Regions from separate parts of the Bradyrhizobium sp. ORS 285 genome, predicted to be linked through region 1. Evidence: predicted binding sites of a transcription regulator. Region 1 holds the regulator's gene; the other holds the start of a gene.
What was found. Region 1 encodes LexA, which represses DNA repair genes until DNA is damaged. Its sites were predicted from a motif close to TGTTCNNNNTGTGTTCNG; they were not measured.

Region 1 (4,108 bases):
GGTGGTCTCGGCGCTGGTGATGCCCGCAGGGCTGCTGGGCCTGATGGCCGCGCCATTCGGGCTCGATGGTGTCTGGTGGATGCTGATGGGCTGGGGCATCGACTGGATGATCGCGGTGACGCGCTGGGTGGCCGCGCTGCCCGGCGCCGTCGGGCGCATGGCCGCGTTCGGCATCGGCCCGCTGGTCCTGGGCAGCCTCGGCCTGATCCTGATCGGCCTGCTCAGGACGCCGTTGCGCTGGTCAGGCGCGCTGATGCTGGCAGCGGCAACGTTGTGGGCGGCCGCAGCGCCGCTGCCCGACATCCTGATCTCCGGCGACGGACGCGCGGTGGCCGTGCGTGGTGGCGACGGGCGGCTGCATGTGATGCGCAGCGGCAAGGACGTGTTCGCCACCCGCGAGTGGCTCGCTGCCGATGCCGATGCGCGCCTGCCGGCCGACTCGTCGCTGGGTGACGGCGTGTCCTGCGATGAGGCGGGTTGCGTCGTGGCGATGGCAGACGGCCGCCTGGTCGCGATGGCCCTGCGCGCCGACGCGCTGGCCGACGATTGCGCCCGCGCTGCGCTCATCGTGACCACGCGCGCCGCACCGTCGTCCTGCGCGGCCGGGGTGATCGACCGCCCGCGATTGCAGCAGCAGGGCGCATTGATGCTGACCCGCCAGGGCCGCGGCTTCGCCGTCACGCCTGTCCGCGCCGCAGGCTCCGACCGCCCATGGGCGCCGGCACCGCCTGATGCGACCGAGTTCGAACCGACATTGGTGCCGCGCGCGCCCGCGTCGCGCGTTCAGGATGCGACGCCGCCAGAGTCGGAGCAGGGCGTCGACGATTAGTTCGGTGGATCGCTCATTGCTGCGCGACGGCCCTCGGCACCGGCAGATGCCGGCCGAGAGCCGCCGCGATGTTGGCGCGCGATCCGAGGAATGCGATCAGTTGGCGATCAGATCGTCAGGTGATGCTGATGCGCCGGATCGATGGGGTCTGCGCCGCCGGCCGCTCCTCTGCCTGCTCGGGACGGTGCTCGCCGGGCTGCTTGGTGACGGGCAATTGCAGCACCGTCACGCGCTGGCCCTCGCAGAGCTGTGTCACCAGGACGTGGCGGCCGTCGGCGAACTCGATCGCGTCGTGATGGCGATCGGGAATGTGCTTCTCGATGGTGTTGAACTTGGCGACGCGCTCGCGGATGGTCCGCGTCCACAGCCAGCGGCTGTCGTAGCGGACGTCCTCGGCGAAGGCGAGCTCGGTGCCGGGCAGCATGCACACCGCAACGGTCGGCTCGCTTTCCAGCGCGAAGCCGCGGGTTGCAGTGCCGCGGAACGTCGTCGAGATCAGCGTCTCGCCGACTTTGGCGGGACGGGAGGCAACGGCATGGAGGCTGTAGTCACACATCGGATCGCTCCTCGTTCAGAGATAGCTGACCCACGCTCCCCCCGGACAGGCGCAGGCCTCTATCAGAGTGGACATCGAGGAGAATGTTAGCGCGCGCTTCGCGGCAATTCTGCGCTGATCTTCATCGCGTGCAGCCGCTGACGATCACAAGCGTTTGAGCATGCCGCGCTGCACATCATAGGGTGCGCTCGCGTGTGACTTGTTTTTGAGCTACGCGCGAAGCTCGTTCGCGCTTAGCCGACCGATTGTGCATCTCGCGATGCTAACCGCGGTGCATCACCGCGACTGCGCGGCGTGCGCGATCAGTACTTGCGATACAGCCCGACCAGCTTGCCCTGGATCTTCACCCGGTTGGGCGGCAGGATGCGCACCTCATAGGCGGTATTGGCCGGCTCGAGCGCGATCGATGCGCCGCGGCGGCGGAAGCGCTTCAGGGTGGCTTCCTCATCGTCGATCAGCGCCACCACGATATCGCCGGTGTCGGCGGTCTCGTTGCGCTGGATCAGCGCCATGTCGCCGTCGAGGATGCCGGCGTCGACCATCGAATCGCCGCGCACCTCCAGCGCATAGTGATCGCCATTGCCGAGCATGTCGGCCGGCACGCTGATGGTGTGGCTGCGCGTCTGCAGCGCCTCGATCGGCGTACCCGCGGCGATGCGGCCCATCACCGGCACCGCCACCGGGCGCTCGCCATCATCAAGCGCCGGTGTCGACGTGCGAACCTTGCCGAGATTGCCCTCGATCACCGACGGCGTGAAGCCGCGGCGGTTGCCGGCGGCCTGCGACAGCTCGGGCAGCTTGATGACCTCGATGGCGCGGGCGCGATTGGGCAGCCGGCGGATGAAGCCGCGCTCCTCCAGGGCGGTGATCAGGCGGTGAATGCCGGACTTCGAACGCAGGTCGAGCGCGTCCTTCATCTCGTCGAAGGACGGCGGCACGCCGGCTTCCTTGAGCCGTTCGTTGATGAACCGCAGAAGTTCGTACTGTTTGCGCGTCAGCATCTCGACCTGGTCCCCGGTTTGATGTCGTCCGACTCGCGAGCTCCTCGATCGGAGCTCCTCATCTCTCTGCGAGCCGGACGAGCGTCTTCGCGTCGTTCCGCAACATACTAAAAACAAATCATGAACGGACACTATATGTTCGATGTGTGTTCCGCAATCCTAAAAATATGATGAACGGACCGGGCTTTGCCGGGGGACGCGGCTCAGTTCGGCAGCCGCAGGATCTCGCAGGGGCTTCCCGCAGGGGCCTTTGGCGCAAAGGCGGGACGAATGACGAGTGCCTGCGAGAGCGCGAGATTGCCGAGCAGCGACGAATCCTGCTGCGTCACAGGGGTCGCGACCAGCGTGCCGTCGGCGCGCTCCTCGAGCTGCGCGCGCAGATAGTCCTCGCGCGAATCATTGGCGCCGAGCTCGCGGCCGAGCAGGGCGGTCTCGCGCGGCAGCAGCGCCTCGCGGCCGAGCAGGCTGCGAATCAACGGCACCAGGAACAGGATGGCGCAGACATAGGACGACACCGGATTGCCCGGCAGGCCGATCACGCGCATGCCGCCGAGCCGTCCGTGCATCATCGGCTTGCCCGGCCGCATCGCGATCTTCCAGAACGCCATCTCGACGCCCTCGGCCTCGAGCGCCTGCTTGACCAGGTCGTGATCGCCGACCGAAGCGCCTCCGGTGGTGACCAGGATATCGGCCTCCGCCTCGCGCGCCCGGCGGATGCCGGCGACCGTCGCCTCGAGCGTGTCGGCGGCGATGCCGAGATCAATCGGTGTCGCGCCTTCGCTGCGCATCAGCGCCCGCAGGCCGTAGCCGTTGGAATAGACGATCTGGCCGGGGCCGGGCGCCGAGCCCGGCATCACCAGCTCGTCGCCGGTGGCGAGCAGCGCCACCTTGGGCCTGCGCCGCACCGGCAGCGCCGCATGATTCATGCTCGCGGCGAGCGACAGGTCGCGGTCGCTGAGCCGGCGGCCGGCCTTGAGCAGCACCATGCCCTGATGGAAGTCGACGCCAGCGGGGCGGATGTGCCGGCCCTTGATCGCGGGCTCGTTGATGACGACGTGGCCGGCTTCGGCACGCGTGTCCTCCTGGATCACGACCGCGTCAGCCCCTTCGGGCACGACGCCGCCGGTGAATATCCGCGCCGCCTCGCCGGGACCGATCACGCGATCGAACGGCCGTCCCGCCGCGACCTCACCGATCACCTGCAGCCGCGCCCCGCTCGTGGCCGCATCCGCCGCGCGCAGCGCATACCCGTCCATCGCCGACATCGCCTCCGGCGGCTGGGTCCGCAGCGCCGCAAGGTCATGCGCCAGCACCCGGTGGAACGCCTCGTCCAGCCCAACCATTTCCTCGGCCAGCGGCTCGGCGCCGGCAAGCACCGCGGACAACGCATCGGACACCGGCATCAGGGCCATCAGAGTTCCTTTGGAGGAAAGCGCACGAGTCGAGGGAGTCGCGTTCTAACCGAACGCGCACCGTGCGGCCAAGGGGCTCGGCTGTGATAGGTCTCTCAGGCTATGAAGCACCCAGGGCCGACGAGCAATCAGACCGGGTGCCTGATCCAGACATTCGGTTCGACATAGACGGCGTGCTCGGCGGACACGAGCACGGGCACCAGCGCGCCGGGAATCTCGATCTCGCCCGCGCGATCGAAGGCCACGCCCGTCCATTGCGTCCACTCCGCGAGCGTGCCGACGATGGTCATCGAGCACGGCGCAATCTTGA
Region 2 (4,108 bases), 3.1 Mb from region 1:
TGGGCCATCGAGATCGGCGACGATCAATACGGCGCCTCCGTGCAAGGCGGTACCGCGGGACTGCTGAAGAGTTTCTCGCAAGGCTCCGGCACGGGCTCAGTGCAGGGCCGCGTCGTCAACGGCGCGCTGGTCGCTCAGAGCTATCAGGCCTCGACCACCACGGGAAAGAAATCCGAGCAGATCCGCATCAATCTGCAGAACGGCACGGTGAAGGATTTCGCCATCGAACCGACCCCGCCGGTCGATGCCGACCGCATTCCGGTGACGGACGCGCACAAGCGCGGCGTGCTCGATCCGATGACGGCTTCGCTGGTGCGCGTGCCCGGCAATGGCGAACTGCTGTCGCCGGAGTCCTGTCGGGGCGCTGCGCCGATCTTCGACGGCCGGATGCGCTACGAGCTCAAGCTCGACTACAAGCGCATGGAGAACGTCAAGGCGGAGAAGGGCTATCGCGGCCCTGCGCTGGTGTGCGCGATCTACTTCACGCCGGTCGCGGGCTACATCCCGGACCGGCCGGTGATCAAATATCTTGCCCAGGCGCGCAACATGGAAGTCTTCTTCGTGCCGCTCGCAGGCACGCGCGTGCTGGTGCCGTTCAGGGTGGTCATCCCGACGTCGTTCGGCACCGCGATGCTGGAGGCGACGACCTTCATGACCCAGGCGACACCGCACGTCGCCAAGACGCAGTAGTGCAGCGGACCATCATTTTTCCGCATGTTCCATGTGCGTCGCTCCGGAAAGCGCCTCCGAGGCTGAATCCGGATTCGGGCGTGATGGCGTGACCGCGCGGCATCGGCTTGATGATGTTGCTTGAATCGTCGCAACACCTCCGATGGCACGTGACGCGGTTGCAGTGACAGCGGTTCGAGAGTGCGCTTCAGGATGCCGCTTCGTCACATCGGTGAATCCGTTTGACTCTTGCCTCGATCTGATTCGACTCAGGTGCGGCGCAAACGCGCTCCGGTTCCCTCGCAAAAGCGTTGCTTGTCGAGCCTCTGAAAACTTGATCTAGTGCTGATGAGATCGCAGAGCGCGAGATGTTGCGGTGAACGAAGCCGGAAAGACGTGGGAGTCAGCGATTCCTTCGTGATTCGTTCTCAAGGCGTTCCGAAGCTTAAGCTGCGTGCCTATATGCGTCACAATGTGAGACAGGGTGAGGAGCGCAGCCTCTCAGTAACGACGACAAATCCAGCATCCATCGCGCCTGACCCGCGCGCCTGCAACGCCGGCTTCGAGACCCAAATTTAACGAATGGCTTTTTCGTCCTCTTCGGCTGCCTCGCCTTTCGAGCGCATGTCCGACCGTGCACCCGACCGTGCTCCCGGAAGCGGCGTCACTGCCGTGCTCGGTCCGACCAACACCGGCAAGACTCATCTTGCGATCGAGCGCATGCTTGCGCACTCCTCCGGCATCATCGGGCTGCCGCTGCGGCTGCTCGCGCGGGAGGTCTACAACAAGATCGCCGATCGGGTCGGCAGCGAAGCTGTCGCGCTGATCACCGGCGAGGAAAAGATCAAGCCGAAAAATCCGCGCTATTGGGTCTCGACCGTCGAGGCGATGCCGCGTGATCTCGACGTGTCCTTTCTCGCCGTCGACGAAATCCAGATCGCCTCCGATCTCGAGCGCGGCCACGTCTTCACCGATCGCATCCTCAATCGCCGCGGCCGCGACGAGACGCTGCTGCTGGGCGCTGCGACGATGCGTCCGATCATCGAGCGGCTGTTGCCGGGCGCTTCGATGGTAACGCGGCCGAGATTGTCGCAGCTGGAATTCGCCGGTGACCGCAAGATCACGCGGCAGCCGCGGCGGACCGCGATCGTCGCCTTCTCCGCCGACGAGGTCTATGCGATCGCCGAATTGATCCGCCGTCAGCATGGCGGCGCGGCTGTCGTGCTCGGCTCGCTGTCGCCGCGCACGCGGAATGCTCAGGTGGCGATGTTCCAGAACGGCGACGTCGACTATCTCGTCGCCACCGACGCCGTCGGCATGGGCCTCAATCTCGACGTCGATCACGTCGCCTTTGCCTCCGACCGGAAGTATGACGGCTATCAGTTCCGCCGCCTGACGCCGTCGGAGTTTGCCCAGATCGCAGGCCGTGCCGGGCGCGCAACGCGTAACGGGACCTTCGGTACTACTGGGCGTTGCGCCCCGTTCGAGCCTGAGCTGGTGAACGCGCTCCAGAACCACACCTTCGATACCGTGAAGGTGCTGCAATGGCGCAATTCGAAGCTCGATTTCGCCTCGCTCGGCGCGCTGCAGGTGTCGCTGGCGCTGGCACCCGGCCATGAGGCGCTGACGCGAGCGCCGATCGCCGAGGATCTGCGCGTGCTCGATCACGCCGCGCGCGACGCCGAGGTGCGCGACATGGCGCATGGCGCCGCCGCTGTCGAGCGTCTATGGGAAACCTGCCAGATTCCCGATTATCGCCGGCTGTCGCCGGCCGCGCATGCGGAGCTGGTCACCACGGTGTTCGGCTTCCTGATGCAGAAGGGGCGTATTCCCGACGCCTGGTATGCGGCCCAGGTCGACCAGGCGGACCGCATAGATGGGGACATCGACACGCTGTCAGGGCGGATTGCACAAATTCGCACCTGGACCTTTGTCGCCAATCGGCCAGATTGGCTGCGTGATCCCGACTATTGGCAGGGAATTACCCGCGAACTCGAAAATAAATTGTCAGACGCCCTTCATGAACGGCTCACAGAGCGTTTCGTTGACCGTCGTACCAGTGTATTGATGCGGCGCCTGCGGGAGAACAGTGTTTTGAATACGGAAATCGGCAAGACCGGCGAAGTGATCGTTGAAGGGCACGCGATCGGCCGCCTGGATGGATTCACCTTCGCCCCCGACGCCGCCGAAGCCGGCTCCGAGGCCAAGGCCTTGCAGGCTGCTGCCCAGAAGGCGCTGGCCGGCGAGATCGAGGCGCGTGCCGAGAAGCTGTCCAATGCGCCGGATGAGCACATCGTGCTCACTGCCGACGGCACCATGCGCTGGACCGGCGACGCCGTCGCCAAGCTGGTGGCGGCCGATGACGCCCTGCATCCGCGACTGCGCATCATTGCCGATGAGCGGCTGACAGGTGCGGCCCGCGACAAGGTGCAGGCCCGGCTCGATCTGTGGCTCAAGACCCATATCGAGAAGCTGCTCGGCCCGCTGTTCGAACTGTCCAAGGCCGAGGACATCACCGGTATCGCGCGTGGCATCGCCTTCCAGCTGGTGGAGGCGCTCGGCGTGATCGAGCGCGCCAAGATCGCGGGCGAGATGAAGGATCTCGACCAGCCGTCGCGTGCCACCCTGCGCAAATATGGCGTGCGGTTCGGCGCCTATCACATCTACGTCCCGGCGCTGCTCAAGCCGGCCGCGCGCGCGCTCGCTGCGCTGCTGTGGGCCGAGAAGCAGGGCAATGTCGACATGTCCGCGCTGACCGGCGCGCAGCATCTGGCAAGCTCCGGGCGCACCTCGTTCCCGGCGGACAAGGCGCTGCCGCGCGACGCCTACCGCGTGCTCGGTTATAAGCAGGCGGGTGAGCGTGCCGTGCGCGTCGACATCCTGGAGCGGCTCGCCGACCTGATTCGCCCCGCTCTGGCGTGGCGCGAGAATACGCAGGGCGAAAAGCCCGCCGGAGCGTTCGATGGTCGTGGCTTCGTCGTGACCCAGGCGATGACCTCGCTCACCGGCTCGGCCGGCGAGGATTTCGCCTCCATCCTGCGCGCGCTCGGCTACCGCATGGAGAAGCGGCCGCCGCTGCCCTCCAAACCGGTGGAGAAGCCGGCGGAGGCCGTCACATCGGAAGCCGCGCCGACCGAAGCCGCGCCGACGGAGGCCGTCGACGCCAGCGCGAGCGAGCAGACGCCGACCGTGGCCGAAGCCGCTGTGGCGCCGGTCACCGAGCAGGTGATGGCCCCGGAGGTCGCTGCGGAGCCTTCCGTCGAGCCGGCGCCGGTCTCGGCGATGTCGTCACTCCCCACGGTCGATTTCGTCACCGCTCCTCCGTCCGAGGAGACGCCTGCAGTCCAGGCTGCTGCCGTCGAGGCCGAAGCTGTGGCCGAGACCCCGGCCGACGCGCTCCCCGAAGCCGTCGCGCCGGAGGCACCGCAGCCCGAAGCAA

Region 2: the regulator LexA is predicted to act here: its motif matches at 1,093-1,110, upstream of BRAD285_RS00470 (helicase-related protein).

What each region holds. Positions count from the first base shown of each region.
Region 1 is NZ_LT859959.1:3,212,361-3,216,468, forward strand. It holds gene BRAD285_RS14430 (ComEC/Rec2 family competence protein) at 1-829, shown strand, start outside; gene BRAD285_RS14435 (hypothetical protein) at 945-1,385, opposite strand; gene lexA (transcriptional repressor LexA) at 1,688-2,386, opposite strand; gene glp (gephyrin-like molybdotransferase Glp) at 2,590-3,798, opposite strand; gene BRAD285_RS14450 (hypothetical protein) at 3,927-4,108, opposite strand, start outside.
Region 2 is NZ_LT859959.1:100,523-104,630, forward strand. It holds gene BRAD285_RS00465 (DUF3108 domain-containing protein) at 1-690, shown strand, start outside; gene BRAD285_RS00470 (helicase-related protein) at 1,252-4,108, shown strand, end outside.